DNA from 2 places in the Proteiniborus sp. DW1 genome. Region 2 is predicted to be linked to the other one. Evidence: a T-box and tRNA genes for the amino acid it is inferred to sense, from the RefSeq annotation. Region 2 holds a T-box; the other holds one or more tRNA genes.

Region 1 (17,002 bases), on a different contig from region 2:
GGAGAAGGCTCAGATGAGCTTGGGAATATACTTATGAAAGGATATATTTATACTCTAACTGAGTCAACACCGTTCCCTTCTGCATTGCTATTTTTAAATAGTGGTGTTAGACTTACAGTAGAAGGCTCTCCAGTGTTAGACGATTTAAAGAAGCTCCAGTCTGAGGGAGTAGAGATATTATCTTGTGGAACTTGCCTAGATTTTTATAATTTAAAGGATAAACTAAGTGTTGGTGAAGTAACTAATATGTATACAATTGTAGAAAAAATGAAAAATGCAACAAACACAATAACTTTATAAAAGGATGGTAACATGAAGGAAGAAGTATATTTTGTAGTAGCCTTTGATTCAACACATTATGCAATACAAGGCGAAAAGACTTTAAAAAACAGTAATATTGATATAAAAGTAATACCAACTCCCAGAGAAATAACCGCAAGCTGTGGATTATCCATAAGATTTAATCCAGAGTATTATGAGAAAGTAAAAAATGTTTTAGAAGAAGCTTCATTATCTATAGGTGGTATATATAAGCTAGTAAAGAATGAATCTGGTAGATTTGCAAGCAAAGTTAGTTAGTCTGAGGAGAATTTTTAACTTTATTAAAATGGATAAAAGTTCACTTAATAGCTAAAATATAATATAATATATTTAAAGCCAAGCTACTTCAAGTATGTCAATCATAAGGAGTAGCTTTATTGCGGTTAGGGAGGTCTTATAGTGATTGTTAAATATAATGTTGGAGATGTGGTACAGCTTAAAAAAGCCCACCCCTGTGGTGAAAATAAATGGGAAATCATGAGAACAGGAGTCGACTTTAGGCTTAAATGCTTAGGCTGTGAACGTTTAGTATGGCTGGCTAGAAGAGACTTTGAAAAGAGAGTTAAAAAGGTTATTATCAGCAACTCTCAGTCAGCAGAAGAGTAAGGAATGTAATAGTGTTATTCAAAAAAACAAGCCCTTGACTATTCGCTCAAGGGTTTGTTTTTTTCTACCCATTCTATCATTTCTTTTTCTGCAATACCATAATTTTTAGATTCTTCTAAGTGCTTCATAAATACTTCATAGGCACCATCAATTATTTTTAGTTGTTCATCAGTTGGGTTTTCTTCCTTTATTAGCTCTTCTCTGGTTTCATTATAGGCCCCCTTGTATATTCTAAAAGGGAATTCCATATCTCTATAATTAATAGGAAGAAAGCCTGCTCTTAAATTACAGTTTACTCTAAATCTTATTAAGAAGGCTTGAAAAAAGTCTTTATCCATTGTTTTTCACCTCGCTAAGTCTATTGTTTACATAGAGCTTAAATCTATATGACAATAGCCTCCAGGATTTTTCTTTAAGTATTTTTGATGATATTCTTCTGCACTATAGAAGCAGTTCAAAGGCTCTACCTCTGTCACTATTTTTTTGTCATATTTTTTTTGCTCTTTTTCTAATGATTTTTCTATAATAGGTAAGTCTGCATCGTCTATATAGTATATTCCTGTTCTGTATTGATGACCTACATCTCCACCCTGTTTATTGATAGATGTAGGATCTATCACCTTCCAAAATTTGTCTAGCAACTCTTCTAATGAAATGATATTTTCGTCATATCTGACTATGCAAGCCTCTGCATGGCCTGTGTTTCCCTTACATACATCCTCATAGCTAGGATTATGAGTTGTACCATTTGCATAACCAACTCTAGTCTCTATTATCCCATCTATTCTAGACATATATTCTTCTACACCCCAAAAGCATCCTCCTGCCAATATGATTTCCTTCATTAGTAGGCACCTCCAACTTGAATATCTTTATGATTATATAATCCTATTATACACGATAATCTCTATAAAATATAAATTTTTATTTCTAAAAGAAGTTTTTTAATCGATACTAGTGGAAATAACTCTGGATAGGTTATACTAAATAGGACAGGTTTTCTCCGAACATGATATAATAATATTAGGAGGAGAAAAAGTTTTTATAGATAAATGGTTGAAAAGCTATGATGTTGAACTGAGATCTAGTAAGCACATAAATATCATTCAGATAATAGCAGATGCTATAACTTCAGCTATTAGAACAGTAATCCCAATATCAGTTTTATTGCTAGGGGCTAAAATGGTTCAGCAAGATATTATATCAATAGGAGTTTTATTTGCATTTAACTCTGTATCAGGAGCTTTTGTAGATCCAATTATTAGCATTGGTCAGAATGTTTCTACTATTGTTGCACTAGATGTTTATTTTAAGAGGATTAAGGATGTAATTAATAGTACACCAGAGCAAGTTGAGCTGGAAAACAATGAAAGATTTGTGTTAAATAGTATTGAATTAAGAAATATATCTTATAAATATAATATGTTTGGAAATAACATAATAGAGGACATAGATATGTATATAGAAAGAGGACAAAGTGTTGCTTTTGTTGGCCTATCTGGGTCTGGGAAAAGTACTATTTTAAAACTATTATTGGGAATTTATAAGGTTTCTTCTGGAAAGATACTATATAATGGAATTGATATAAATGATATGGATGTAAGAAGCTTAAGATCTTCTGCAGGTGTGGTACTACAAGAATCCAAACTATTTACTGGAACAATTAGAGACAATATTGTAATGAATCGTGATGTTACAGAAGAGGAACTTATATCTGCATGTAAAAAAGCCCTTATATTTGATGATATAATGAATACACCTTTGAAATTTGACACTATAGTTTCTGAGCAAGGTATGAATTTTTCTGGTGGACAAAGACAGCGTATATTAATTGCACGTGCTCTTGTCAATAATCCTTCTATGATTATTTTTGATGAAGCTACAAGCAATTTAGATAATTTAATAGAAAAAGCTATTTATGAAAATCTTAATGAGCTAGATTGTATAAAAATAATAGTAGCTCATAGACTATCTACTATCAAAAATGTTGATAAAATAGTATGTATACACAATTCAAGAGTAGTAGAAGTTGGTAATCACGACGAGCTTATGAGTAGAAAGGGTTTTTACTACTATCTATATGAGAACGAGGAGAAAAACAAATAAATGAAGTAAATATAAGCAGGCTACCAAGTATAAAGAGCCTTATTACATTGTAATGTGCAAAAACGGTGACTCTTTTCCATAGGAGCTTGGGTAAACTTATATCATTAGCTATATTGACTAGAAGCCCATCACTCCTTAAGTGGTGGGCAGTTTATTTATATTAATATTGGGAGTGATGAAATGATAAGTATAATTAGGCATATAGCTTATGCATTGTTTATAATAATTGGCTCTTATTTACTGTGGTACTTTTCTATTATCATACATGAAGTTGGGCATCTGATAGCAGCTCTCATTAATGGACACAGATTTATTTCAATCACTGTAGGTCCTGTTAAGATATATAGAGCTGAGAAAGGACTAAAAATTTCTTTTTTTAAGGAATGGAATGGGCTTTGCCAAACTGTACCAGAAAAAGATGTGATTATGGACTCAGAAAAGTTAAACAGAGTCACTAGAAAAGTAATTTTAGCTGGTCCAATATCTAATGTTATTTTTGTTTTACTACTATTTATATTAATATTTGTGTTTTTTGGAAATAGTCGAATGTTACCAATTATTTTATCACTGACACTTGCGCCATTAGTTTTTACAATTTATTCTTTTAAAATTGAATTTGATGGTGGATGGTCTGATATTGCAGTATATTCTATGCTAAAAAGCAAAACAAAAAAAGAAGTTATGGAAGCCTGTTTAAGAATTCATTATCTAGTGCTTAGTATAGACTCAGTTGATGAACTAGAGAGGGGCACAAGTATTAAAAACATAAATTCTAGTGATATAGATTTATTATTAAGTTCTGGTGATGTTAGATTTGAATACTTGGCATTATGGTATGCATATGAATATTATAAGGCTATTGGCAATATAGCTAAAGCAGAAGAAATGAAAGGAAAGCAATCATTATTACATGATAAAGTAAATGAATTGGCTAGAAGCAGTTTAATGATACATGATTAATATTAAAGATATGAAAAATAGTTATCTAAATCTGTTGTTAGAAAGAAAAATGATGTTTATGATAATTTTTATTGTATTTATACATAATAAGTGATATAATACTGTGATGTAGTATGTTATCCTTGCTCTATTAAATAGATAGGGCCGTTTAGTCCAAAAGGAGGTGAAACACATGAGAAAATATGAAATTGTTTTAATCTTTGCACCAAATATGGAAGAAGAAGCAAGAAATACTCTTGTTGAAAGATTCAAAGGTATAGTTGAGACAAATGGTACAGTTGATAATGTTGATGTATGGGGAAGCAGAAAGCTTGCTTATGAAATCAATGATTTTCAAGAAGGTTACTATGTACTATTAAATATCACTTCTGGTGCAGATGTTGTAGATGAAGTAGACAGAATTGCTAAAATTACAGACAATGTAATTAGACACATGATAATTAGAGAAGATGAATAATAGAGCCGTATGGGGGTGTAATTGTGAATAGTGTAGTACTCATTGGAAGATTGACAAGAGACCCTGAACTGAGATATCTGTCTACTGGAATGGCAGTTTCTAGATTTAGCATAGCGGTGGATAAAGACTTATCGAGAGAAAAAAAGCAGGAATTTGAGAGTAAAGGACAACCTACGGCAGACTTTATAAATATAGTAGTTTGGGGAAAACAGGCTGAAAACTGTGCAAACTATTTAGTTAAGGGCAGACTTGTAGCAATTCAAGGACGTATTCAAACAGGAAGCTATACAGCTCAAGATGGAACTAAGAGATATACTACAGATGTAGTAGCTGATAGAGTTCAATTCCTTGAATGGGGAGAAGCTAGACAAGGTAGCCAAAGTCAAAATAGAGAATTTAATCAAAACTTTAATCAGAGCAGAGATTTCGGTATGGATATAGATATGGATGGATTCCATCCTACGGACGATGATGATATTCCATTCTAGAAGGAGGGAAAGAGAATGGCACAACCAGGAAGAAAATTTAGAACTAAGAAGAGAGTTTGCAGTTTCTGTGTTGATAATGCTACTAGCATAAGCTATAAAGATGTAAATAAGCTTAAGAAATATGTTACTGAAAGAGGAAAGATACTTCCTAGAAGAATTTCAGGAAACTGTGCTTTACATCAAAGACAGTTAACTCGTGCTATAAAAAGAGCAAGACAAGTTGCACTTTTACCATATACAGCAGACTAATTTTAAATTTAAATAGTATAGAAGAGAGGTATATTATATAATATGTAGTATATCTCTTTTGTTTTTTTTATGACCTAACCCGATTTCCTGAAATACTCATATACTCACTCAATTGACATAGATAATGCTTTTGCATAAAAAATTACTTTATGGATTATAATGCATAAAAAAATAGTTAAAGGGTCAATGGTTTGGTATAATGTATAGAGGGGGGATTAACTATGTCATTAAATGACAAGAATATTGATGTGACAAAAAATATAAAGGTAATAGAGTGGCTTAAAAGCGAGCTTCTTATGGCTGTTGCTTCCTTATATGATCTTCTAGTAAGGGGTATTCAAAATAGTCACGATGCAGTTCTTGATGCAATATCAAATGTAATATTTGTAACATACTTACTTGGAAAAAGACTCGGTGTATCCTATGAAAGCATAGATACAAAAGTAGAAGAAAAAGCTAAATTGGCTCTTTTAGAGGAACATAAAATTGAGAAGTGGTATGGAGACATAGGTAGTTTATTGGAGCATTTAAAGAGAAAAAGAGTTTGAGGTGAATAAATTGAACTTAGGAGAAAAAACAACCCGGATTGCAGAGACTGCTATTATAACAACAATTATGACATTGATTATAATTTTTGGGTATAGTATAGTTCCTATAATCATATTTTTTTATCCTGTACCTTTTATAATTCTTGGAGTAAGGCATAAGACAAGATACAATATATATTCAATAGTATGCTCTAGCATACTAATCGGAGTACTCACTGATATATTTACTGGGATTCTAATATTTTTAGCATTTGGGTTGATTTCTATAGTACTAACCTATATGATAAATAATAAGTATAAACCACAGCAAATATTAATTTGTGGAGCCATGGCTGCCATAGTAACTATACTAATATCAATAGCAATTATGGGGTATGTGACAGGTGTTAGCTTCTTATCCGAGATTAATGCTACTTTGACGGAATCTCTGAGGATTCAGCTAGACATACTAAAAGAAATGCAGCTTTCTACATATGAAATGTCTGTAATAAAAGATATGTTAATAGCAACAGTAGAGACTATAATAATAATGATACCTGCAATTATAATAATTTCTTCTGTTTTCATTGTATATCTGAACTATTGGATGTCTACTGCAATACTTAAAAGATTAGGCTATAAATCAGTTGAAATACCTAGATTTATGCACTTTAGGCTTCCTAATAATGCTATAATGGGTTCTTTAGTCATAATAGGAGCAGCTTTAGTATTTAGATATATGAAAATTTTATATTATGAGACAATATTTATTAATACGATAATTTTAATATCCTTTGTTTTTTTCATTCAAGGATTGTCAGTTGTGGTTTTCTTGATGAATAAGAGAAAGATGCATAAGATTGTAAAGGCCATAATTATTTTTCTAATAATTATAAATGTTCCACTGAGTTTAATAATTTCACTCATAGGATTCCTAGATGCAGGGCTGGATTTTAGAAAATTGAAAAGAGTGGAATAAACTCCTTAGGGGAGGAAAAGTTATGTCAAATAAAAGAATATTTAATATTCTAGTTCCAGATTCAAAGCTCTATTTGCTAATAATTGGAGTTCTAATAGTTATTATTGCTTTCTATGAACCGAGGATTGCTGCAATAGGAGTGTTACTATTAGGATATCTAATATATTATCATTGGAAAAACATCCATCTTAAGAAACTAGAATGGACAAAGTATATAGAGAGCTTGACTACTGGACTAGATACAGCTACAAAATATGCTATAATAAACTTGCCAATACCTCTTGTAATGGTGGAAACTGATGGTACAATTACTTGGTATAATACAAAATTCCTTCAGATAGCTGACTCAGAAAAGCTCCTAGATGAAAACATTAAGGATATTATGCTAGGATTTAACATAGACAGTATTCTGAATAGGAAAGAAGACACACCTATAGAAGTATCTATTAAGGACAAATATTATAAGGTTCTGTATAATGTTGTTCAGAAAGGCAAAAGCAGAGAAAATAGAGAAGAATATATTATAATGCTATATTGGATAGATAATACAGGTTTTACGACATTAAAGACTAAGTACAATGATGAAAAGGTTAATGTAGGTATAATTCAAATAGATAATTATGACGATGTCAGAAACAACACAGATGAAGCCAGTAGACCTATAGTGTTTGTTGAGGTAGATAAAATTCTTAACTCACTAGCTTCTAGAGTAGGCGGGTTTATTAGAAAATATGAAAATGACAAATATTTATTGGTTTTTGAAAATAAATATTTAGAAATTCTAGAAGCTAAGAAATTTGAAGTTCTTGATAGTGTAAGGGAAGTAGACTTAGGTAACGGAATACCTGTAACACTAAGCATAGGTATAGGAGTAAATGGTAAAAGTCTTAGTCAACAATTTGAATATGCAAATGCTGCCCTCGACATAGCTTTAGGTAGGGGTGGGGACCAAGCAGTTGTAAAAAGAATAGATAAATTAAGTTTTTATGGAGGAAAGAGTAAGGCCGTTGAGAAAAGGACTAAAGTAAAAGCAAGGGTAATATCTCATGCTTTAAGACAGCTTATTGACCAATCGGAAAAAGTTTTTATTATGGGACATAAGAATGGAGATATGGATAGCTTTGGAGCTTCTATAGGGATATATAGGGCTGTTAAAAATAGAGATAAGCAAGCCTATATAGTTTTAAGCGGAGTAAATCCATCTATAAAAAATATTTTTGATAGACTAAAAACAGAACATCCAGAGTATTTAGAAGATATTATAACGCCAGAGCAAGCTAGAAATTTAGCAGACAAAGAATCTCTGTGTGTTTTAGTAGATAACCATAGACCAAGCTATGCCGAAGCACCTCATCTTCTGGAAATAATTGATAAGGTTGTGCTTATAGACCACCATAGAAGAGGGGCAGACTTTATTGAGGACCCAGTATTATCTTATCTTGAACCATATGCATCCTCTACATGTGAGTTAGTTACAGAGATACTTAATTATATGGGAGAAAAGATAAGTATCAATAAGTTTGAGGCAGAAGCTCTTTTGGCAGGTATCACTGTAGATACTAAAAACTTTACTTTCCAGACAGGAGTAAGGACATTTGAAGCTGCATCCTTTCTAAGGAGGGCAGGAGCTGATACTACTTCTGTGAGACAACTTTTCAAGGATGATATAAATACATTTATTACAAAAGCTGAGGTAGTAAAAGAAGCTAAAATAATAGACGATAAAATAGCCATATCTAAACTAAGAAAAGAAAGCAAGGATTCTGTTCTCATAGCTGCTGAGTCAGCAAATGACCTTCTCAATATAAATGGAGTAATGGCATCTTTTGTTTTAGTTGTCAGTGATGGAAGAATACACATTAGTGGAAGGTCCCTAGGTGATATTAGTGTACAACTTATACTAGAAAAGCTAGGTGGCGGTGGTCATTTAGCGGTGGCTGGAGCCCAGCTAGATAATGTGGATATAGATGAAGCAGAAGAAATGCTAAAAGAAGCAATAAGAGAATATTTTGAGGAAGGTGAAAAATAATGAAGGTTATTTTACTTCAAGATGTAAAAGGACTAGGCAAAAAAGGAGAAATAGTTAACGCAAAGGATGGATATGCAAGAAACTTTTTATTTCCTAAAAATCTTGCTAAGGAAGCAACAGAGGGAAATGTGAAAGTATTAGAAGAACAAAAAGCTGCAAAGAGAATTAAAGAGGAAGAGGAGCTTGCTAAAGCTAAAGAACTAGCAGAAAAGATATCAGAATTGACTGTAGAGTTAAAAGGAAAATCAGGTGAAAATGGGAAGCTATTTGGTTCCATAACAACAAAAGATGTATCAGATGCACTTAAAAAGCAACATAATATAGACATAGATAAAAGAAAAATGGACATTGAAGGTGGGAACATAAAGACTATAGGAACTACCATAGTAGATGTAAAGGTATATCCTAATGTTTCAGCAAAATTGAAGGTAAAAGTAACAGAGGAATAGACTAGACATTACAAGATACTTGATGCACTTACTCATCTAGTATCTTGTGTTCGTTATACACAGTTAAAGAGGTGATAGTATGTCAACCGAAATGCAAGCATTAGGCAGAGTACCTCCTCATAGCATTGAAGGTGAACAGTCAGTATTAGGTTCAATGATACTTGATAAAAATGCAATAATAGCAGCTACAGAGATATTAAAGCCTAGCGATTTTTATAAGGAAGCTCATAGGGAAATATATGAGGCAATTTTAGAAATCTATAATAGAGATGAGCCAGTAGATTTAATAACTTTGTCTGATGAGCTTAAAAAAAGGAATACCTTAGATGCTGTAGGAGGAATTTTATATCTTGCAGATTTATCTGAGGCTATTTCTACTACTGCCAACATAAGATTTTATTGTGAAATAGTTGAAGAAAAATCAATACTAAGAAGACTCATTAGTGCTTCTAATGATATTATAGCAAAGGGATATGAAGCAGATGAAGATATAAATGTAATCATAGACGCAGCAGAGAAAAAAATATTTGAGATTACTCAAAAAAGAAGTAGTGAAGGGTTGGATCCTATAAAAGAAGTGCTTCTTGAAAGTTTCTCTAGAATTGAGCAAATGGCATTAAATAAGAGTGATTTGACTGGGCTTACAACAGGTTTTATAGATTTGGATCAAAAGACATCAGGCCTCCAAAAATCTGACCTTGTCCTTGTCGCAGCTAGACCATCTATGGGTAAGACTGCCTTTTCCGTTAATCTTTCAGTTAATGCTGCATTAAAAGGAAATGCATCGGTAGCCATATTTAGTCTTGAGATGTCAAAAGAACAGTTGGTACAGCGTATGTTAAGTTCTGAATCTCATGTGGAACTACAGAAGATAATAAATGGTAGACTAGATGAAGAAGATTGGCCAAAGCTTTTAAGGGCCATGGGACCACTGTCTCAAGCTAAAATATTTATTGATGATACACCAGGTATTACTTTAATGGAAATGAAGGCTAAGTGCAGGAGACTTAAGATGGAGAAGGGTTTAGACCTTATAATGATAGATTACTTGCAGCTAATGTCAGGTGAAGGAAGAAATGAAAATAGGCAGCAAGAAATTTCAGCTATTTCAAGAGGATTAAAAGGGTTGGCTAAGGAGATGGATTGTCCAGTAATAGCCCTATCACAGCTATCTCGTGCACCTGAAATTAGGGCTGATCATAGACCTATACTTTCAGATCTTCGTGAATCTGGAGCCATAGAGCAGGATGCTGATATTGTAATGTTTCTATATAGAGATGATTATTATCACCCTGATTCTGAAAAGAAAAATATTGGGGAAGTTATTATAGCAAAACATCGTAATGGACCTACAGGTACTGTAGAGCTAGTATTTATGGGAGAATACACCAAGTTTTTAAATTTAGAAAAACCGAGACAATAGAAAATTGTGAAACCACACTCTAAAATCAGGGGGAGAGGCTAGTGTGTGAAGTAAGAGGAAATAGGGTTAAGGTAAGGTTGCTGACATATGAAGATGTGCTTGAGATGAGAAACTGGGGTAAGCATGATGATCCATTATTTAAGGACTATAATTTTCCGAATTTTAGTGATGATGAGGTTAGAAGCTGGTTTAATTATAGGACTTCTAGAAAAAATACTAGATGTTTTTCAGTTTTAGATGAGGAAGATAGAATGATAGGCTATATAAATATAAGGAACATCAAAAAGATAATGAGAGCTGCTAGACTTGGCATAGTATTTAATCCTGATGTACTGAATAGAGGATATGGTTCTGACGCATTAATGGCCGTATTAGGTTATTATTTTGATGTTATGAAAATGAATACCTTGTATTTAGATGTGGCTAAATTTAATAAGCGTGCAATAAGATGCTATGAAAAATGTGGATTCAAAATAACACGAGAGTACCAATCAAAGCACTCAAACCTTATGGAGCAAGCATACGATGAGAAAAGTCATGTATGGAATGAAGAGTATTTTACAATCAAAAATAATATAGTTTATTGTAAATACTATGAGATGAAGGTTCAAAAAAGGTAATCTATATATGTCTTATCCACATAATAGTATCGAACATTTGTGCATATGTCTGTTAGTATGTGGATAAGTCAATTGATTTTTTTAAAAAACTGTGGATAAAAATAGGTTTGGCGCATAAGCTAAACCTATTTTTATAAGGAATAGAAAAGTTTTACTCTGTAATTCTTATAACCAAGAGCCTTCTATTAATGAGCTTCAATAAAAGTCTTTTTGATTTATAAAAATTTGATGGATAATTTTTTGTAGTTATTTTTATAGCAGATATTAAAGCCTTGCTTAGGTGTTATTATTTAAAGAACCTGATCTTATATTCTCCAAGAATAGCTTACTTAGTTTTATATCATCTTTATAAAAGCGTATTTAGACTGTATATATTTTGGGACATATTACCTTTTAAAAATTATAAAAAAACTGTTGACATTGGTTGTCCTATGCTGTAATATATTAAGAGTAGTCCAAAAAAGACTTGACCCATTAGCTCAGTCGGTAGAGCACCTGACTTTTAATCAGGGTGTCCCGCGTTCGAGTCGCGGATGGGTCACCATTAATGGCCCTATGGTCAAGCGGTTAAGACATCGCCCTTTCACGGCGGTAACCCGGGTTCGAATCCCGGTAGGGTCACCATAAAATAATGGGCGCATAGCTCAGCTGGGAGAGCACCTGCCTTACAAGCAGGGGGTCATAGGTTCGAGCCCTATTGCGCCCACCATTATACTGCAAAGCAATAAATTAATTACTACCTGGCCTGGTAGTTCAGTTGGTTAGAATGCCAGCCTGTCACGCTGGAGGTCGAGGGTTCGAGTCCCTTCCAGGTCGCCATTTTAAAGTAAGGAATATGCTGGCGTAGCTCAATTGGCAGAGCAACTGACTTGTAATCAGTAGGTTGAGGGTTCAATTCCTTTCGCCAGCTCCATATAAAAAGGCTGTTTTGATTGTTAGAATCGGGACGGCTTTTTTCATATTTATAGAGCGAGTATATACAAATCTAAAGCTTTAAACACAAAAATAGCAAGATGGCTCTATCTTGCTATTTTGTGTTTAAGCTATTGTTTTTGAAATTATTATTTATCCTAAGCTTCCCATCTTAGATCAGGTCCATAAAATTTAAGTGGAGTAAATTTTCCAAAGACTCTAGAGAATGTCCTATTATCATAGGTTTCTGCTATTTCCATTAAGGAAAGATTAGTAGAGATAATAGTCTTATTCCTTCTAAAAAGCCTGGAATTTATGATATTAAATATTTCCGTATTAGTGAAAGTATTTGTAAGTTCAGTCCCTAGATCATCAATTATTAAGAGGTCAGCATCAAACAATAAATTATAATTATTATCGTCCATATCAACTTGTGAGCCTTTCCTAAACCTATGCTCTTCGATTATTTCTAAAATTTTAAAAGCAGTTTGATATATTACTATTTTTCCTCTATCTAATAGAGCTTTTGCTATACAGTTGCACATAAACGTTTTACCCAAGCCTGTGGTGCCATAAAAAAGCAAATTCTCTTCATTATCCTCGTCAAAGTTAATACAAAAACCTTCACATATATTTAGTATATTTAACATGTTTTCTCTAGGAGAATACTCTTCACCTTCAAAGGGCTCAGTTGAAAATATGTTGATGTCAAATGTCTTAAAGTTTTCTTTTTCAAGGACATGTTGAACCCCAGACATTTTATAAGCTTTATTTATAAGCTCTTGTGTGAGACAATTGCATTTTGAGCCATTTTTTAAAAAACCAGTATCATTACAGGAATTGCATGTATAATTAATGTCTAAGTACTCTAAAGGAATATTGTTTTCAGTCATAAGTATGGCTTTTTCTCTTTTTAACTTCTCCATTTCCGTCTTTATTTTATCCAAGCTTTCTTCATAAGACTGCGAGTTTTGAAGCATGGCAGTGGCTATTAATATTCCAGTTTTAGATATTTCAGTATCTATTTCTCTTAATCTTGGAATTTTGTTATATACTTCTTCTTGTCTAAGTTTTTGCTGAAATAGCGCATTTTCTCTTCGTTTTTCATATTCTCTTAATATTTCCTTTATGTATGACTTATCCATAATAATCATCCTCTTCTTTTTCTTGCAATAGCTTCTAACTCTTCAGGAGTATATTTTGCAGTTCTTTGTTCTGCAGTATGGAATCTAGTTTTAGCTTTAGCACCTCTTGGTGAAGCAGTACTATTGGAGCTTTGATAATTAGGAGGTTGAGGCTTATCTTTCACTGCAATATCATCTACTGAGGATATTCCTTTCTCTTTCCATTTAGATAATATCCCGTCTATGTAATTAACACTTGGATTTGCAGTTTTTTTTGTATTTTCACAGGCCTTTAGTATGACTTCCATAGTAAACTTCCATTCATCAAACCATTTATCTATTACTTTCATCTCTGCTTCACTTGGAGTCCTACTGCTAAATCCTAATGATTTCATTATTCTATCATAGCTATAAAATCTCTCATCCTGAGTTTTTGAATGCTTTTCAAGCATATCAAGATTTGTAATTCCCATATCATACCAGTTTCTTACTATACCCTCAACATAGTTAATATTTCTTTTACCTTTTTGTTCCACAGCATAAAAGAATGCTTTAACTATTACTTCAGGACTCATATTGTAGTTATATAGCCATTCTAGGACTTTTCTTTTTTCATTTGGAACAAGCTGACGTCTTACTATATAGTCAATAGAAGTAAACATTTCATTAATACTTGGAATTTTATTAGATTCAACCAAATCCTCTGCAGTACATGTATAGATAGAAGTGTTATTTTTTATAGAATTTGCTTGAGACTTTAATACATAATTGTTTTTAATATATAGTTGCTTTAAATTTAAAAACTCAACCTTATAATCATATTCATCTGCATCCTCCTTTTTATGCTTTACAATGATTCCCTTTTGTTCCCAGAAGTCCCATGCTTTTAATACATCAGTCAAAGGAATATTTAATTGTCTAGATATACTTTCGTTGTTTACACAGAGTTTCTCGTCATCATCCTTAGCATATTTATATCCTAATAAATAAACTTTTACATACGTACCGTCTGCCATAGGCATATAGTCATTTATAAAAATATTCTCTATAGGAGTATCACCAAAATCTAAATCAGTCACTTCTAAAAAGAAGGACATACATATCACCTACCAATCAACTTATTACATACAAATATTATATCATACCTTTGGTCATATTTCTTATAGAGTAAAATATATTAATAACAGGACAACAAAAATACTAGGAGGTAAATAATGAAATATTTAATAAAAAAGATTATAATTAAAATTCTCTTGCTCCTCTTAGTAGCAGCCGTACCTATAGCTTTATATATTTTCATAGAAGATGATGTCCAATTGACATGGAATATAAACACTATTAAAGAAATGAACAAATATACTATTAAAGCAGAGTTCTTCCCAGCGCAGGAGAAGCTATCTGTGTTAGAAAATATAGAGTATATAAACAAGACTAACAAAAGTATAGATAAGCTATTTTTTCATCTTAATGAGATAATTATGCTCGAAAATGTAAAATATCAAGATGTTGGAGAAAAATCGTCCAATAAAGAGGAAAAACTACTTACTAAAATAGGAGTGATAGAATATGTGAAAGTGAGAAACAAAAAAGCTAGCTATAAAATAGTGGGAAAAAACAACAGTTTATTAATGGTTAATTTAGATAAAGAGTTAGAGGAAGGAAATAAATTAGATATTGAAATAAAGTATGAAATGGATATCTCTCATTTAGCGCATATTTCAAAGGAAGGAACAACTAAATATATATTAAGGAACTGGTATCCTATTGCAGCAGAATATAATAATGGATGGAAGCTTGAAACCACATATAAAAAAAATAAACCTGATGATGTAACTAATTATTATTTAGCTAATATAATAGTTCCAGAAGGAGTTAAGGTAGAAGCATTAGGTAGATTAATCGAAAAAGTAAAGGTTAAAGGTAAGTATAACTTTAAATTTCAAGGTCAGGATACCTTAGGTTTTAACGTTAATATTATATCGACAAAAAATTAGATAATAATATGTATAATAGAGTATAAAAGAGTAGCAATATGAAAAAAATAACAAAAATATGGACTTTAAATAAGGGTTGTCAAATGATAAAAATATGATATAATCTAGTTGTGCGAAAAATTACAATCCTGTTACAAAAGGATTACTGTTATATTACAGGATGGAAGGGAGCTAGATCATGAAGGGCTCGAAAGAAAATCGAACCAAGAGTTTATTAAATATCAAACTAACTCAAATTAAGAAATTTATTACTGAGAAAGCTTCTAGTGTTAAGAAAATAAATATTGAAATACCAAAAGATAAATTTAAAAGGTTTAAAAACTTGAAGTTTGATAAGAACATTTTAAACGCAAGAACTGGCATAATTGCAGTAGTTGCCATTTTATTTCTTACCTTTTCTGTAGTTAAGTTTTATCAATATCAAAAGGAAGTAGAGCATGAAATTGCTACAAGAGCATTTAACGTTAAGCTTGGAAACATAGATATTGGAGTCGTTAGAGATAAACAGGATGTATTAGATATATATGATTCTATACATAAGAGTTTGGTAAAAGAACAAGGACTTGATGTAGTCATAAAAGAAAAATTATCCTTTGAAGAAGTTCATGCAGAAAATGAAGAACTGACTAATAAGACTAGTATTAAAAATAAAATCAAGTCAAATATAACGTTTAATGTTGTTGCATATGCAATTAATATAAATGGAGAAGATTTTTCATATCTAAAATCTGAATCCATTGCAAAGGAAATAATTGAAGAGATTAAAAAGCCTTATCTTCAGATTGCAGAGCAGGAAGGCTCAAAAATTGAGGAGATAAAAATAGTTGAAGATGTAAAGATAGTGGAAAGAGAAGTACCAGTTTCTAAAATTGAAGACCCTGATAAAGTTCTTGAACTACTTCAGAAAGGAACCGATGAAGAAAAAATTCATGTAGTTGAGAAAGGCGAAAATTACTGGACGATAGCAAAGAAATATAATATAAGTGTAAAAGAACTAGAAATGGCTAACCCGGGTAAGAATTCAGAATTAGTACATCCAGGTGATGAACTAAGCTTAATAGTGCCCAAGCCTTTTTTAACAGTAGCAACATACGAAGAAAAAACTTATACTGAAAATATAAAATTTGAAACCCAATATGAATACAGTGACAATATGTACAAGGACCAACAGTCTGTAAAGAAAAAAGGAGTAGAAGGTAAAAGCGAAATAGTAGCTAAAGTGGAAAAACATAATGGAATAGAAGTGGCTAAGGAAATAATTAAAGAAACTATATTATCCCAGCCAGTTGCACAAATAGTAATTAAGGGAACTAAGAACCCGCCTCCTAAGCAGGGAACAGGAAGCTTCCAAATGCCTACTAGAGGTACTCTTACATCTAGATTTGGAAGTAGATGGGGAAGAGCCCATACAGGTATAGACCTTGCTGCTAGGACAGGTACTGCAATATATGCAGCCGATGGAGGAACTGTAACATTTTCAGGATCTAATGGTAGCTATGGATATATGGTCGAGATAGATCATGGTGGAGGATTTACCACTAGATATGCTCACTGTAGTAAGATATATGTGAAAAAAGGAGAAAAGGTGTATAAGGGTCAACATATAGCTGCTGTAGGTAATACAGGCAGAAGCACTGGACCTCATCTACACTTTGAAGTTAGGAAAAACGGAGTAGCTCAAGATCCATATAAATATTTAGGTAAAAATTATCAATAGAGTATAGCAAAGCCCACATCTGTGGGCTTTATTATTTTTAC
Region 2 (17,002 bases):
CCAGAGAATGAGCTTAATAATATTTGGCAAAGATTTTATAAAGGAGATAAATCAAGATCTAGACAAATAAAGGGAACGGGACTAGGACTTTCAATAGTAAAGGAGATCATAAAAAGTCACAATGAGCAAATATGGGTGGAAAGCAAGATTGGAGAAGGAACGGTGTTTTGCTTTACATTGAAACTTTGTGATAACGAGTAGACATGTATTATTTTGAGAATATGCAAATATGCCTAATGAAATTGAGAACTGAGGAGGAGAATTAAGGACTAAAAATGGTTTAATGATTGATTAACTATTGTTAGTATGAATTTACAATCTGTTCATATTTTATTAAAATATTTTGTCTATAATATAGTTAAAGAAGGGTATTTACCTAATACTAATATATACAAATTAGCGAGTAAGGAGGTTTTTTATGGATTACTATAATATGAACAATAATTATAATGACTCTAATGATGGTTACAATAACAGCGATACAAATAGAGGATATAGTACAAATGATAATTATTATACAAGCAATAATATAAGCGAAAACCATAATTCACTCTATAATAATGATTATATTACAGGAAATGGTTTTATCATGTACAACAATGAAGATGAAAATAAAAAATATGAAAAAAAATACAAAAAAAGCAGACTACTAAATATTGTACTTGCTTCATTGCTTATTGGAGTTATTTTAGGAGGAGCATTTACTTATGGAATACTGCAATTTAACGAAATAGATTTCTCAAAACCAGCAGAGGCAACATCTCCTAATAACACTACCAGCACTAATACTCCTAAAAAGCTTTTAAGCACAGATTGGTATACAAACCCTGTAGTAAAAGTGGCGGATGAAGTGCTTCCATCAATAGTCATGATTAAAAACAAAGTAAATATTAGTAGAGGATTTGCAGTTCAACAAGTAGACAGAGGCACAGGTTCAGGAATTATATACAGAAAAGATGGGTATATAATTACAAATCAACACGTAATAGCTGGTGCTACAGAGTTAATAATAACTTTACATGATGGTACAGAATATAAGGGTAAAGTATTAGGTCAAGATACAAAAACTGATTTAGCAGTAGTTAAGATAGAAGCAGATAATCTTCCGGCAGCTAGGTTTGGAGATTCAGATAAATTAATGGTAGGAGAGCTTGCAGTAGCCATAGGTAATCCAGCAGGTGAAGAGTTTTCAGGAACAGTAACAGCAGGTATAATAAGTGCATTAAACCGTTCATTAAATATAGGAGAAAAGAAAATGAAACTAATTCAAACAGATGCAGCAATAAATCCTGGAAATAGTGGGGGAGCATTAGTTAACCAAAACAGTGAGGTAATTGGGATAAATAGTGTGAAACTTGCATCAGCAGAAATTGAAGGAATGGGATTTGCTATTCCAATTAATGATGCATTACCTATAATAAATGAACTAATACAAAATGGATACGTAAAACGACCTTGGATGGGAGTAGGAATATCCACTATAACAGAATCTATATCTCAGCAATATAACCTGCCAATAGGTGTGTATATAGGCCAGGTATACTATAATAGTCCAGCAGAGAAAGTAGGACTTAAGCCAAGTGATGTAATAGTAAAAATAGATGAAGTAAAGGTCGAGACTGTAGAAGACTTATCTAACATTATAGAAGGGTATAAACCTGGAGACACTATTAGACTAACAATATATAGAAATGGAAAATATACAGATGTAGACCTGACACTAGATATAATGCCCCCAACAAACTAAGTTTTCCTACAAATTTTAGTTTGATAATATTTAATTTTAATCTTTAATCATATAGGAAATGCAATAGGAGTATTAAGCCAGATTTTGCAGTGGAGTACTACTATTGCATTTTTTATATCAATTCATTTTTACTCAACACATAAAGAATTAAATATCCAACAACAATAAATATTATAGTAAAAATTATTTCAAAAATTAAACTTCTCATCAAGCTTCACCTCATGAAAATATCCATTATAGAATAGTATTATCAACATAGGAGCAAAATATAGATATTAAATTCTACTAGGAGTTGATAATAGTTGAAAGTGGTTATAGAAGTCATTGTACAGACATTTTTAGCTTTTTTTGCAATACTATATATCACTAGGTTATTGGGCAGACAGCAGGTATCACAATTAACCTTTCATGAATACATAAATGGAATTACCTTTGGTTCAATAGCTGCCACCCTGGCAACAGATGTTGAGCAAAGAACCTGGCAGCATTTTATTGGACTAGTTTTATTTGGAGCACTTACTTTTCTAATGTCTTATATAACTATGAAGAGTAGAACAATAAGCAAGGTCCTAGAAGGAGAGCCAGTCGTAATAATACAAAATGGAAAGATACTTGAAAAAAACTTAAAACGCATCCGTTATCATATGGATGAGCTAAATGAGATTTTAAGAGAAGCTGGTTGCTTTTCTCCCAACGACGTAGAATATGGTCTTTTAGAGGCAAATGGCAAGTTAAGTATCATAAAAAAAGCGGATAAGAGAACCGTTACAGTAGGAGATCTAGGTTTAGTTCCAAGCTCTGAAACAATACCTACGGAGCTAATTATAGGTGGTCAAATCATATATGAAAATTTAAAGAAGATGAAGATAGACGGCAAAACATTAATGAATAATCTGAAAATGTATGGAGCCAGCAAAATAGATGAAGTAATGTATGCCACCCTAGACCACGACGGAAATTGGTATGTAGATAAGTTTGATGATAATCTAGCTGAAAAGCTTGATATGAGTGAAGATAATAAAGGTGTGTAAAATAGATACTTTTCTATACCATATTTTATTAACCACTAAAAGATAAGAAGAATTCATAGTGTGTTAAAATATTTTAGAAAATTTAAAAATTTGACAATTATTTAAAAGAAATTGACAATTGACCTAGGTATTGCGTATATTATATGCAATACCTTATTTTTTCATTACAGTCAGAGCTTTATAGGGCAGTAAGATTAGTCGTAGATACAGGTATTCATTACAAAGGATGGACCAGAGAGGAAGCTATAAAATACTACAATGAAAATACAAGGATTAGTGGAGTAAACGAAGTAGACAGGATGATAGTTTGGCCAGGTCAAGCGTGTGCCTATAAGATAGGTGAGATTGAACTGCTTAGACATAAGGCCATGGCTGAGCTTGGTGATAGCTTTGATATAAAAGAACTTCATGATGTCATTTTAATGGATGGAAATATGCCGTTAAAAATACTAGAGAAACAGGTTGATGAATATATTCTTTATAAGAAATAACCCATATTAATTATTACCTTAAGCAACCTATTGGACTGAATAAGGTAAAATAGGTTGTTTAATATTTTATTAAGCTTAAGTGGTAGTCTAGTCTTAAATTTTATATCAGTATATTATTTGCTTAAAAACAAAGAGGATAAAAAGGCTAGATGATAAAGTAATGACAATAGATACTCAAGACGACATAGATTAATCAAGGGGATATGGAGATAGAGATATATGATAAATAGTAAAAGTAATCAAACAGGGTCAAGTATAGTGGCAATAGCCTTATTATTAATTTTCCAGCAACTCGCCAGTAAAATTGGAAATCTTATTGCTAACTGCTTTAGCTATAAGGTAATAGATGAATATGGTATTTATGCATATATATCTGTACATCATATTGTGCAGATGCTTATAGCATCAGCAGCCACTATAATAATTGCTAAAAAATATAAAATTGATTTTGGTTTTAGTGCAGGAGATAAGAAAATAGGAATGAAGTATGTGTTAGCTTTTACAACTGCTCTACTTATATTTACTATAATCTCATATGGAATTAGATATTTTAATAATCAATTTCTACAATATGACTATCCACTAAATGCGATTAATGTCCTTGGTTCATTAGGCTTTCAACTATTGTTGTCAGGGTCATAAGAAGAAATTTTATTTCGTGCTTTAACTATTGGGATACTCACATTTTGGAGTGGCAGTAATAAGGGGAGAAATTTTACTAAATTGAATATTTCTTATGAGGTTATTGTAGCAGCTGTATTATTCTCAGTTGCACATATTAAGTGGACTATCAATCCATTTTCAATAAGTATGAATTACTTTCAACTGATATACTGCTTTGTTCTAGGGATAGCCTATGGGAAAGCATATCAAGAAAGTAACAGTGTCATATATCCAATAATAATGCATAGTGTTTCAAATGTTATTTTAGTAGGTTTAGGATACATATTTGAATTCATAAGTGCCTAGCAGGATTAGCGATTATTTTGCAATAGTACAATGATTGCGCACATAGTTAAAAAATGACAATAGGGGGAAAAATGAATACTCTTAGTAGAATAATAGATACAGAATTAGAATATTTAAAATGTTTTTCAGATTTTAATGATGAGGGCAACATAATAAGATTTAGCGATGATATCATACCGGATATGTATTCACACAATTTGACTTACTTGAAACAGCCAATCTCAGGAAAAGAATTTTGTGACTTTGTAGAAAAAGAAATTGAAGAAGCTAGGAAAAAGGGGAAAAACTTTCTTAACCTACAATTTGATTTTGAGAATGAAAGTGTAAATGATTACAATAAGCAATCAAATTGGGAAGTAACAATATATGATTATTATCAGTTTCAAATGGAGCAATTAGATAAATTAAATGTTAGGCAAGATTGCACTATTAGAAAATTGAATGATGAACAAGTAGATAAGGCTTTGGAATTTGATATTAGAGTTAATGGAGAAGACCTCGGAAAATCTTTCATTAGGAGAAGATTCGAGAGGAGAAGTAGGGTGTACCTAGCAGAAGGCTTAGTTGATAGTTATTTATGCTATTTTAATGGTGAAATAATTGGTCATTGTGACTTGTTTCTGAATGATGAGGTGGCAAAGATTGAGGATTTTGATGTGGCTCCTGAAATGCAACGAAAGGGATTTGGAACAACTATTTTGAAAGAGATGATCTTAATTGCTAGGGCCCAGGGTGCTGAAGTAGTATATTTAATCACTGATAATGATGATACAGCCAAAGAAATGTATAAAAAATGTGGAATGATCAAAGTTGGTGAGAAAAGGGAGCTAATATTTAACTTTTAATATCAATATCATTATGGAGAAGTTAGAGCATTTAATTTACCTAATTCGGGTTTATCAGTATGGTATCAACTAAGTATTTTCAACATAGAGATGTAGATACTGATTCAATCTATCCAGATATTGAAGTTGAGAATACCTTTGAAGATTATATAAATGGTATAGATCCAGTGATGAAAAAAATACTAGATGAAAATTAATAATCTTAGTACTAACATTAGCTAAGCAATATTTTTAACAAGTCATAAAATCAAATGAATAGTAGAAATATTAAATGTAATTTTACCAAGTAGAAAAGTGAAGAGAGCTATTTCATAGCATAGGAGAGTGAGTATAGTGACAGTAGAGGAAAAAATGAGGTTAGTTTTAAGCTTGGCTGAAGAGGGGATGGAGCAAGGTGAGATACCTATTGCTGCTATTATCTTTCATGGAGATTAGATTGTTGCCAGGGCATATACTACGGAGAAAAAAGATGGACGATATTTGGTACATGCAGAGCTGCAAGCAATATGGGAAATGGATAAACTGAAGTATCCTTATAAGGCTAGAAAGGAAATGCAATTATTTACGAACTTAGAACCCTGTATGATGTGTTTTGGTGCTGCGATACATTCTTTTATAGGTGAAATATATTATTCACTACAATCTCCTACTGATGGTGGAGCAGTTTGGACAGAAAAAACTTGGAGTGATTACCATACAGCATCAATATTTAAACTCCTTAAAGTACATGGTGGGATTCTAAAAGAAGAGAGTAGAGATTTATTTCAAAGGTTTTTAGAAATTAACCCTTTAGGTGGGGCTTCTGATTTGGAAAGAATGTGCAAGAGTTTTAAAAAAGAATGGTGTTTTAATTGCTGGTTTTGGTAATCCACTTCAATTCATTTTTCATCTTGGTGAGCTGGAGAAAGGAAATTTTGTAGTAAAACATAAAATTCCATATTCTGATTTAGAGAATTTAGATGATGAAGCAGTTGCAAGGGTATGCAAGGAAGATGGTTATATATTCGGGCACACATTAACTGACCAGATACAAGGACAAATAGATGCAGGATTTGCTATTGTTGGCTTTTATGAGGATACAGGTGGAACAGCATTGGATAAATTTATCTATACATCAATTGCAACAAGAGCGATTAAACTGTAACTCAGTGATATGAGATTTATTGAAAATGATAAAATCTAATTTATCATTAGGGTACTATAAGGATCTGAGATTTAACTAGACTAGAGAATTCAAGAACATGCAAAATATAAAGAAGCTGGGGTGGTAGAATATGGATGCTATACATATTGTTGAAAGAATCAATGGTCTTTTTAATGTAACGAATAAGGAAATTTATTTTAATGAGTCTGGGCTCACATATCATGCAAATAAAGCAGTTAAAAAGTTAGGGTATTGTGTTAACTTAACCCTTGAAACTATAGAGGAGGCAAGAATTCATGGAGTTGATATGATGATCACTCACCATGATGCGTGGGATGAAATCTATGGATTAAAAGAGGCCTGTGTAGAAAAACTAGCAGAGCATGGTATTAGTCACTACTATAATCACCTGCCCCTTGATGATTGCGACTTTGGAACCAACGATAGCTTATTGAGAAAATTAAATTTTACAGATATTAATAAAACTCATGAGTGGGAAGGCTTATATTTTGGTAGAGTTGCTGAATATGATGAAGAAATTGAGTTTTATGAATTTGTAAAAAAAATTGAAGAGCTGCTTGAAGAACCAGTGAAATATTGGCAATTTAATAAGGAAAAGGTGAAGCGAGTTGGCTTAGTCTGTGGTAATGGAGGTACAACAACTTGTCTTAAGGAGTCAGTAGAAAACAAGTGTGATGTATACATTACAGGTGAAGTTAATTTGTACTTGATTCAATATGCTAAGTTTAAAGGGATAAATCTTATCATTGGAAGTCATACTTTCACTGAAATCTTTGGAATTGAAGGTCTAGCATTGAGGTTGAAAGAGAGTATAAAAGAACTAGAAATAGTGAAACTCAATGAAGAACATTATGAAGCCAATATAGAATCCTATAATCGATAAATGGCATATACATGAGGGTCTTCCGGCTTCAGAGAAGGAGAGAGTTAAATATGTTATATATAATAAAGATGCCCACAGAGATTATGCTCCATGCAAGGTCTAGTAAAGACGATTGCCTGTATGGAGTAAATAAAATCGTCTAAATACATAGACTTTGCATTCACCAAAGTATCTAATAACTAGTGAAGGAGCAAAGTCAAAATGGAAAAAATTAATAAGAAAATCATAAATGATTTAAGATATTTTTTGGTTTTACTAGGAAGCCAATCAATTTCTCAGCTTGGTAGTTCGATGACAAGCTTTGCATTGATTATTTGGGCATATCAAAAAAATGGAACTGTAATGTCAATATCTTTGCTTTCAGTATGTACTTATTTACCATATATATTGGTAAGTGTTTTTGCTGGTATATTTATTGACAAATGGAACAAAAAAGCTGTAATGCTTATTTCTGATGCTATTGCAGCCATATGTACTTTATGTGTATTAATACTAAAATACTCAAGTCTGTTGCAATTGTGGCATTTATATATCATTAACAGCCTATTAGGATTGATGAACGCTTTTCAATCACCAGCCTCTAATGTAGCTGTTACACTAATTGTACCAAAGGATCAGTACAGCAGAGCCAGTGGTTTACAGTCTTTATCTGATTCTATTCTTAGAATTTTTACACCTATTTTTGCAACAACAATTATTTCTTTGAAAGGTCTGCAAGCTGTATTAGCTATTAGGATATCTATTAGGAGGTATATTATCAGACAAAGTATTTGAACCACTGATGTTGAAATCGGCTTTTATGCAACAAACCATTGGAAAGATAGTTGGTATAGGAAGAGGTTCAGGAATGGCATTTTTATTTATAATTGTAGGAATGACAGGTATTCTATTGAGTATGATATTTAAACACAATCCAAAAATAAACAAATTAGACAGATAAATTCTTGTTTAATCAAGTGTCTTTCCAGTATATCTTCAGAAGAAGCAGACAAACTGCAAGGCTTCTTAGTATTTGATGGAAGGAGATTATTATGAGTAATACAGAAAAAACAGAGCTTATGATATTGGGAACTATTCATGGAATGCATAAGGACAACAAGTATTATAGTTATGATGATGTATTTTCAATTATAGATAGTTTTAGGCCAGATGTTATAGGAGTTGAGATAAGAGAGGAAGATATTTTGCAGCCTAGAGAATATCTTGAAAAGTATTATCCTTATGAAATGATAGAGGCAAAGTTTAGGTATGGAGATAGTTGTAAAATCTATGGCTTTGATTGGCTAGGGGAAAGTATAGAAGGTAATCTAATACCTGAAAAATACTTTGAAGCACTTGATATCAAAATATTAGAAAAGGAATTTTATTCAACAAAGGAATACAAAAGAGAAAAAAATATGATTGATGTAATTGATAAAATTAGAGTGCCTTTGATTATAAACCATACTGCTGAAGAATGTAATAACGGAAAGTACGACACAGCAGTTGATATACTATATAATTTATGTTTAAAGACACACCTTACGAGAAGCTTAGCAATTTCTACAGAGAAAGAGATGCTCATTTAAGTAATAATATGATAAATATTATTAACAGGAATAAAGGGAGTAGAATAATGTTTTTGACAGGAATTGACCATAGAGTTTTTGCAATTAAAGCTATAACTAGCTATTTTAATGATGAAGTTATAATCCGAGAAATCAATAAGAATATAATGACTAAGGACATATAGCATCATATATAATACAGCTGATAATAAGGAAATTTTATAGAAAAGAGAATTCTGTGTCTAAAAAATTTCCATTTCACTATATCTTGAATGAGCTATATATAGATTATTATATTGAGATGGTGTTATTTATGGATGAAAACAAAGGAGCTCTAAAAGAAATATAAGATTTTAATAGATAATAAGGGAGGATTATTAAATGAGAAAGTTTATAATGATTATCTTTACAATGTTTATAGTATTTGGAGTTACAGCATGTAAAGATACGAGCCTACAAAAAGAAAAGGATGATCTTATAAATGATATTGAGACTTCTATTGAAGCAGAAGAATCAAATAATGAATCAAACTATGATAAGATAAGTGCATATATGGAAGAAGAATGTCGAAAAGCTTTTTCTCCATACTACGAGTTGTTAGAGTTTCATATATCAGACTATAAAGAAGAAATTGTGAATGGAAATGTTGAAGCTACTTTTTTATATACATTAATACATAAGAACTTTGATAAAGATCCAGATACAGTGGGATATATTAAAGAAGCAAAGGAAAGTGGCCATGAAAACTATCAACAAATGTATGATGAATATTTACAACCAAAAGAAATGAATTTTCATCTAAAGGTTGCTATTGCTGAAAATGGTTCAATAACTTTGTATTCTAATATTTCACCTAAAGGAGTTGAATGGGAAGAAACGAAGATGACTGATTTTATTTTAAAATAGGAGAGGCTAGCAATAGTTGTTACAGTACAGTATTTTATTTTGATAGGTCAAAGAAGTTCTATGTAAATAATTTGGACAATAGGGGTGAAAAATGATTAACTATACAATTGAGAAGGGTACAAGAGAAGAATTAAATTATATTGATGATGAAATAATAAAATATAACTCAGAGAAAGTACCATTTTTACAAGAACCATCTTTTATCTCAATTAATAGAGTAATGAAAGATGATGAGGGAAATATAATTGCAGGTATAATTGGCTTATTATATTGTTGGAAGTGTCTATATATAGATATACTATGGGTTAAAGAAGAGTATAGAAAAGAAGGATATGGATCAATACTTTTGAAAGAAGTTGAAAATGTAGCGAAAGAGCAGGGCTGCTATTTAGTCCATTTGGACACATTTGACTTCCAAGCAAAAGATTTCTATATTAAGCAGGGATATGAGATCTTTGGTGAACTTAGCGATTGCCCCATAAATCATACAAGGTATTTCATGAAAAAAAACTTGTAACTGTTAGGGCTGCAAAACTTATACAGCAAATTGGTGCAGAAAATATCCTTGACATAATATTAAAATAAAAATATAATATATTAAATAATACAATATAAAATGTAAAGCAATGATAGGACGAGTAAATTAGTAAACGGTCTAAAGAGAGGGGAAGCCGTGGCTGAAAGCGACCCTAGATTAGTCTAATTGAAAACTACCCTTGAGTTGTATCTGAAACCAGTTTACTGGGTAAGGATTTCCGTTGATTACGTTACAATCACTTGAGTGGAATCTTTAAGCTTTTTAAAGATTCTAATTAGGGTGGTACCGTGGGAACATAGCTCTCGCCCCTAGATAACAATTCTAGGAGCGGGAGTTTTTTATATTTAATTGCAAAAAGTATTTCGTATCATTCTGAATGAAGTGAAGAATATCTCGTTTTGCAAAAGTAGCTAAACAATTGCTATTCTATCATTAAACTGCCGCCAAGCTATTGCTAAAGCAGGACCTTTCTCTAACGTTCGGAGTGATATAAGAAAAAGATTAAAGGAGGTTATAAAATGTCAAAAATAAATATTACATTGCCAGATGGCTCAGTTAGACAATACGATAGTGGAATAAAAGTCATAGATATAGCAAAAGACATAAGTGAAGGATTAGCAAGGGTGGTTTTAGGAGCAAAAGCAAATGGAAGCTTACTTGGACTAAATGATGAAATTTACGAAGATGCAGATGTACAGCTACTGAAGTTCGAAGACGAAGGTGGACGTGAAATATTTTGGCACACAAGTGCTCATATGTTAGCTCAGGCTGTAAAAAGACATTTTCCAGACGCAAAGCTAGCCATAGGTCCTGCAATTAAAGATGGATTCTATTATGATATAGATGTGGAACACAGGTTTACGCCGGAGGATTTAGAAATATTAGAAAAAGAAATGGCTAAAATAGCTAAGGAAGATTTGGAGCTTAAAAAGTATGTGCTTCCGAGAGATCAAGCCCTAGATTTTGTAAAGAAATTTGGAGAAACTTATAAAGTAGAGCTTATAGAAGACCTGCCAGAAGATTCAGAGATTTCATTTTACCAACAAGGTGAATTCATAGACTTATGTAGAGGACCCCATCTGCCAAGTACTAAAAAGGTAAAGGCTGTTAAGCTAACAAGCATAGCAGGAGCTTACTGGAGAGGCGATGAAAAGAGACCTATGCTTCAGAGAATATATGGAACATCTTACGAGAAGCAAAAAGACCTAGATGCATATCTAGAATTCCTTGAAGAAGCAAAGAAAAGAGACCACAGAAGGCTAGGTAAGGAACTAGATTTATTTAGTATGCATGGAGAGGGACCAGGATTTCCATTCTTCCATCCAAAGGGAATGGTATTGTGGAATACTATACAGGACTTTTGGAAAAAAGAGCATGTTAAAAGAGGCTATGGAGAAATTAAAACTCCACTTGTGTTAAATGAGCAATTATGGCATCAATCAGGACACTGGGACCATTACAAAGAAAACATGTATTTTACAACAATTGACGAAGGACAATATGCCATTAAGCCTATGAACTGCCCAGGCTCAATGCTAGTATATAAATCTAAAATGTTTAGCTACAGAGACTTGCCACTTAGATGGGCTGAATTAGGTCAAGTACATCGCCATGAGCTAGCTGGAGCATTACATGGGCTTATGAGAGTTAGAACATTTGTTCAAGATGATGCTCACCTGTTTATGCTACCAGAGCAGGTAAAGGAAGAGCTAATCAATGTAATAGATTTAGCTGACTATATGTATCAAGTATTTGGATTTAAATATCATGTAGAACTTTCTACAAGACCAGAAAATTCTATGGGTACTGAAGAACAGTGGGAAAGAGCTACAAATAACCTAAGAGAAGCACTAGAAGAAAAAGGTATAGACTATATAATCAATGAAGGTGATGGAGCATTCTATGGTCCTAAGATAGACTTCCATCTGGAAGACAGTTTAGGACGTACTTGGCAATGTGCAACTATCCAATTAGACTTCCAGATGCCAGAAAGATTTGATTTAACATATATAGGTCAAGACAACGAAAAGCATAGACCAGTCATGATTCATAGAACTATATTAGGAAGTATGGAAAGATTTATTGGAGTGTTGATAGAGCATTATGCAGGAAAATTCCCTGTATGGCTATCACCAGTACAAGTAGATATATTACCAATATCAGATAAATACAATGAATACGCATATGGTATTCAAAAGAGACTTCAAGAAAAAGGTGTAAGGGTAGAAGTAGATGCTAGAGCAGAGAAAATAGGATTTAAAATAAGAGAAGCACAACTTGCTAAAACTCCTTATATGCTAATAGTAGGAGAAAAAGAAGCAGAAAATGACCTAGTATCTGTTAGAGTAAGAGACCAAGGAGATATTGGTCAAATGGCAGTGGAAGAATTTAATGAGAAAATAGTGAAAGAAATAGAAGAAAAGGTAAAATAACAAAATATATAAGTAAAAGCGACCGAAAGGTCGCTTTTTATGCTTATGCATGCAAATTTAAAACACTTAGATTTTTATATGTTGAAATTAGTAATTGATATAAATATTAGACTATTTTTGCAAAAATTTATCAGAAGGTACTGGGAATACAGAGATTGTTTGTGCTATACTTGATACTGATTTTGTACACTAATTCTCATATTTTGGATATATATTGTCTACATTTGCATTAAGTGATAAAATGTAATATATTGTGATATATATAGGTAGGAACTCGTCATAAAAATGAAGGAAGGATTGTTAAATGAACCTAATACTCTTATTTCAAGAAGATTTTGTTACAGAAAATAAAGTTAGATTAGTGGACAGGAGATTAAGACATGTATTAACTATTCATAGAGCTAAATTAGGAGATAGCCTAAGAGTAGGTCTATTAAATAATAAAATGGGAAAGGGCCTGATAACAAAACTTAATGAGGAAGTATTGGAAATGGAAGTAGAATTGACAGAATTTAGCCCGCCACCATTAAATATACAATTAGTTTTAGCTATGCCAAGACCAAAAGCCTTAAAAAGAATAATTCAAGATGTGACTACTATGGGCATAAAGAAGATATATATTATAAAAACTTGGAGAGTTGAAAAGAGCTTTTGGAGTAGTCCAGTTTTAGAGGAAGAAAACTTATTTGAAAATATGATATTGGGACTAGAACAAGGCAAAGATACGATACTTCCAGAAATAGAAGTAGTTAAGCTTTTTAAGCCCTTTGTAGAAGACCGCATACCAGATATTGTTAAAGGTACAAGGGCAATAGTAGCACATCCTATTGCAGATAAAGAATGTCCAAGGAACATAAAAGAGCCCGTTACTTTGGCTATAGGGCCAGAGGGAGGATTTATTCCCTATGAAATCGATATGTTTAAGAAGCAAGGCTTTGAAGTAGTCAGCTTGGGCAATAGAATATTAAGAGTAGAGACAGCAATCCCAGTAATATTAGGTAGACTTTAGCCTGCTATTCTGAAGGCTAGTAGTGAATCTAGTATCTATGATATAAATTTAAGCAATACAAGCTATATTATTATAGTCTTTTAAATATAATTGTATTGTTGTAATTTTTTTGCAAACTTACTTCGCATGTTACTTGGAGGGGAAAGTAAAATGAATAGTGTGCTAAATGTTGGACTAGATGTAGGTTCAACTACAGTAAAGATGGTTATATTAGACGAGATGACTAATATTCTATACAAAAAATATTTAAGACATTTTTCAGATATTAAAAATACAGTTATTTCCATGTTTGAAGATGCAAAGTCAATTCTAGAAAGAAATAGAATTACAATGATGATTACTGGTTCGGGAGGCCTATCTATTTCTAAAAAATTGGACGTGTCATTCATACAAGAAGTTATAGCTTGCACCAATACTATCGAAAGATATATACCTTATACAGATGTTGCAATAGAATTAGGTGGTGAAGATGCTAAGATAACATATTTAGGAGATTCCGTTGAGCAAAGAATGAATGGTACTTGTGCTGGCGGAACTGGAGCATTTATTGATCAAATGGCTGCCCTTTTGCAAACAGATGCAGAAGGACTAAACAATCTCGCTAAAGAATATAGGACAATATATCCAGTAGCATCTAGATGTGGTGTTTTTGCTAAAACTGATATTCAACCTCTATTAAATGAAGGAGCTGCTAAGGAAGATATTGCAGCATCAGTATTACAAGCAGTAGTAAACCAAACTATAAGTGGATTAGCTCAGGGAAAGCCCATAAGAGGAAATGTAGCTTTTTTAGGCGGTCCTCTGTATTTTATGTCAGAGCTTCGAAAGAGATTTATTGAGACGTTAAATTTAGAAGAGGATAATATAATATTTCCTGATGATTCACAATATTATGTGGCATTAGGAGCAGCCTTATCTTCGAGAAGCGAGGAACCAATCCCCTTTGAATGTCTATATGAAAGGGTACCTGATATAAATAGAATTGATACAGATGAAGAAAATAAGCTTATGCCATTATTTAAGGATGAAAATGAATATATTGAATTTAAAGAAAGACATAATAAACACAAGGTTAAGAGAGTACCTATAGAAGACTATAAGGGAAAAGCTTACTTAGGCATAGATGCAGGTTCTACAACTACTAAGGTTGCATTAATAGATGAAGAGGGAGGGCTATTATATTCCTTTTATGGAAGCAACATGGGAAGTCCTCTACAATCTACAATGGATGCATTAAAAGACTTATATAATAAGCTAAATGATGATATAAAAATAGTAAATTCAGCAGTTACAGGCTACGGAGAGCATTTGATAAAATCTGCCCTAAGAATAGATATTGGAGAAATAGAAACTGTAGCTCATTACAAGGCAGCAGAATTCTTTCTTCCAGGAGTAGACTTTGTCCTAGACATAGGTGGACAAGATATGAAGAGCTTAAAGATTCATGATGGTGTAATAGATTCTATTATGCTCAATGAAGCATGTTCTTCTGGTTGCGGTTCATTCATAGAAACCTTTGCAAACTCACTTAATATGGAGGTTAAGGACTTTGCGAAAGCTGGCTTAAGCTCTAAGAATCCTGTAGATTTAGGAACTCGTTGTACAGTATTTATGAATTCGAAGGTTAAGCAGGCCCAAAAAGAAGGTGCTGATGTTAGTGATATATCGGCAGGAATATCTATTTCTGTAATCAAGAACGCACTATACAAGGTTATTAGGCTTAGAAGTGTTGAGGAGCTTGGGGAGAAAATAGTGGTTCAAGGTGGAACCTTCTACAATGAAGCAGTCTTAAGGGCTATGGAAATTATAGTGGATCGAGAAGTAGTTAGACCTGACATAGCAGGAATAATGGGAGCCTTTGGAGCTGCGATAGTTGCAAAGGAAAAATATAGGGAAGGCTATGAAACTAAACTACTAATGAAGGATGAATTAAAGGACTTCACGTCGGAGATATCAATGAGACGATGTGGATTATGTGGCAACAATTGCCTGTTAACAATAAATCATTTTTCTGATGGTCGTGAGTATATATCAGGAAATAGGTGTGAAAGAGGAGCAGGTATTGAAAAAGTAGAAAATGACATACCTAATCTTTATGAATATAAATACAAGAGACTCTTTAGCCACTATAAGCCTTTAAAGGTTGAAGAAGCAAAAAGAGGTACTATTGGTATACCTAGAGTATTAAATATATATGAGGATTATCCTTTCTGGTTTACATTCTTTACGGAGCTAGGATATAGAGTAGTATTGTCAGGTCGCTCCTCTAAAAAGATTTATGAACTGGGAATGGAGACTATACCATCAGAATCAGTATGCTATCCTGGTAAGATGGTCCATGGACATGTTATTGATTTATTGAAGAAGGGAATTAAGAAGATTTTCTATCCTTGTATAGCTCATAATGTAATTGAGGACGAAACAGCAGGTAATCACTATAATTGTCCTATAGTTACATCTTATCCAGAGACTATAAATGCAAATATAGAAGAGTTAAGAGAAGATGAAATTACATTCTATCACCCATTTTTACCTATAGATGATTCAAATAGACTTAAGAAAAGGATATATGAAAAGTTGGCTAAAGAAGGACTAAGCAAAAGTGAAATTTCTAATGCTGTAGATAAGGCATATATGGAGCTAGAAAAATACAAAGCAGATGTTAGGAAAAAAGGCGAAGAAGCAATTGCCTATATAGAGAGGAATAATATAAAAGGTATACTATTGGCTGGTCGTCCATACCATATTGACCCAGAGATAAACCACGGAATACCAGAGATGATTAAATCCTATGGATTTGCAGTTATTTCAGAGGATTCAATATGTCATTTAGCAGAGGTAGAGAGACCTATTAGAGTTGTAGATCAATGGGTATATCATTCAAGAATGTATAGAGCGGCCACATATGTAGCCAAGCGGAATGACATAGAGCTAGTTCAGCTAAACTCATTTGGCTGTGGATTAGACGCTGTAACTACTGACCAAGTACAGGAAATACTAGAGCGGTTCGGTAAAATTTATACTGTAATTAAGATAGATGAAATAAATAATCTAGGTGCTGTTAGGATACGTATACGTTCCCTAATGGCAGCCATAGCAGAAAGAGAAAAGCGAAACTTTGAGCCAGTAGAGCTTTATGGCATTCAAAAAAGAGTTATTTTCACAGAGAAAATGAAGAAAACCCACACTATTCTGTCTCCGCAGATGTCGCCTATACATTTTCAGTTTTTACAAACTGGATTTAGGAAAGCCGGATATAATATTGAAATATTGCCATCAGTAGATAAAAAAGCCATAGATGAGGGGCTTAGATATGTTCACAATGATGCTTGTTATCCTTCCATTATAACCGTAGGACAGATAATGGAGGCTTTGAAGTCTGGGAAATATGACTTAAACAATACTTCAGTTATCATATCCCAAACAGGAGGAGGATGTA

What was found. The T-box of region 2 lies ahead of thrS (threonine--tRNA ligase). A T-box ahead of a tRNA ligase gene usually reads a tRNA of that ligase, here a tRNA-Thr.
Region 1: it has a tRNA-Thr gene. The T-box ahead of thrS (threonine--tRNA ligase) is inferred to sense a tRNA for this amino acid. The anticodon was not compared.

The regions. Positions count from the first base shown of each region.
Region 1 covers NZ_FMDO01000058.1:44,400-61,401, reverse strand. The annotation lists gene yedF (sulfurtransferase-like selenium metabolism protein YedF) at 1-300, shown strand, start outside; gene DW1_RS14570 (putative Se/S carrier protein) at 313-579, shown strand; gene DW1_RS14565 (DUF951 domain-containing protein) at 721-927, shown strand; gene DW1_RS14560 (hypothetical protein) at 966-1,265, opposite strand; gene msrA (peptide-methionine (S)-S-oxide reductase MsrA) at 1,293-1,772, opposite strand; gene DW1_RS14550 (peptidase domain-containing ABC transporter) at 1,915-3,033, shown strand; gene DW1_RS14545 (site-2 protease family protein) at 3,214-3,993, shown strand; gene rpsF (30S ribosomal protein S6) at 4,166-4,450, shown strand; gene ssb (single-stranded DNA-binding protein) at 4,474-4,938, shown strand; gene rpsR (30S ribosomal protein S18) at 4,954-5,187, shown strand; gene DW1_RS14525 (MazG-like family protein) at 5,409-5,735, shown strand; gene DW1_RS14520 (DUF2232 domain-containing protein) at 5,746-6,693, shown strand; gene DW1_RS14515 (DHH family phosphoesterase) at 6,716-8,722, shown strand; gene rplI (50S ribosomal protein L9) at 8,722-9,171, shown strand; gene dnaB (replicative DNA helicase) at 9,251-10,594, shown strand; gene DW1_RS14500 (GNAT family N-acetyltransferase) at 10,636-11,214, shown strand; tRNA gene DW1_RS14495 (tRNA-Lys) at 11,683-11,758, shown strand; tRNA gene DW1_RS14490 (tRNA-Glu) at 11,764-11,838, shown strand; tRNA gene DW1_RS14485 (tRNA-Val) at 11,848-11,923, shown strand; tRNA gene DW1_RS14480 (tRNA-Asp) at 11,957-12,033, shown strand; tRNA gene DW1_RS14475 (tRNA-Thr) at 12,052-12,127, shown strand; gene DW1_RS14470 (ATP-binding protein) at 12,285-13,271, opposite strand; gene DW1_RS14465 (DnaD domain-containing protein) at 13,277-14,329, opposite strand; gene DW1_RS14460 (gluzincin family metallopeptidase) at 14,465-15,244, shown strand; gene DW1_RS14455 (M23 family metallopeptidase) at 15,423-16,961, shown strand; gene DW1_RS14450 (S8 family peptidase) at 17,002-17,002, opposite strand, start outside.
Region 2 covers NZ_FMDO01000013.1:94,153-111,154, forward strand. The annotation lists gene DW1_RS03450 (sensor histidine kinase) at 1-201, shown strand, start outside; gene DW1_RS03455 (S1C family serine protease) at 419-1,747, shown strand; gene DW1_RS03460 (YetF domain-containing protein) at 2,056-2,778, shown strand; gene DW1_RS03465 (DUF885 family protein) at 2,922-3,269, shown strand; gene DW1_RS03470 (hypothetical protein) at 3,489-3,911, shown strand; gene DW1_RS03475 (CPBP family intramembrane glutamic endopeptidase) at 3,918-4,238, shown strand; gene DW1_RS03480 (GNAT family N-acetyltransferase) at 4,310-5,083, shown strand; gene DW1_RS15420 (hypothetical protein) at 5,143-5,280, shown strand; gene DW1_RS03485 (tRNA-specific adenosine deaminase) at 5,519-5,950, shown strand; gene DW1_RS03490 (hypothetical protein) at 5,877-6,227, shown strand; gene DW1_RS03495 (Nif3-like dinuclear metal center hexameric protein) at 6,358-7,131, shown strand; gene DW1_RS03500 (MFS transporter) at 7,333-7,905, shown strand; gene DW1_RS15425 (hypothetical protein) at 7,931-8,071, shown strand; gene DW1_RS03505 (hypothetical protein) at 8,163-8,699, shown strand; gene DW1_RS15430 (hypothetical protein) at 8,708-8,863, shown strand; gene DW1_RS03510 (hypothetical protein) at 9,060-9,584, shown strand; gene DW1_RS03515 (GNAT family N-acetyltransferase) at 9,676-10,101, shown strand; T-box leader at 10,202-10,435, shown strand; gene thrS (threonine--tRNA ligase) at 10,641-12,554, shown strand; gene DW1_RS03525 (16S rRNA (uracil(1498)-N(3))-methyltransferase) at 12,859-13,563, shown strand; gene DW1_RS03530 (2-hydroxyacyl-CoA dehydratase) at 13,714-17,002, shown strand, end outside.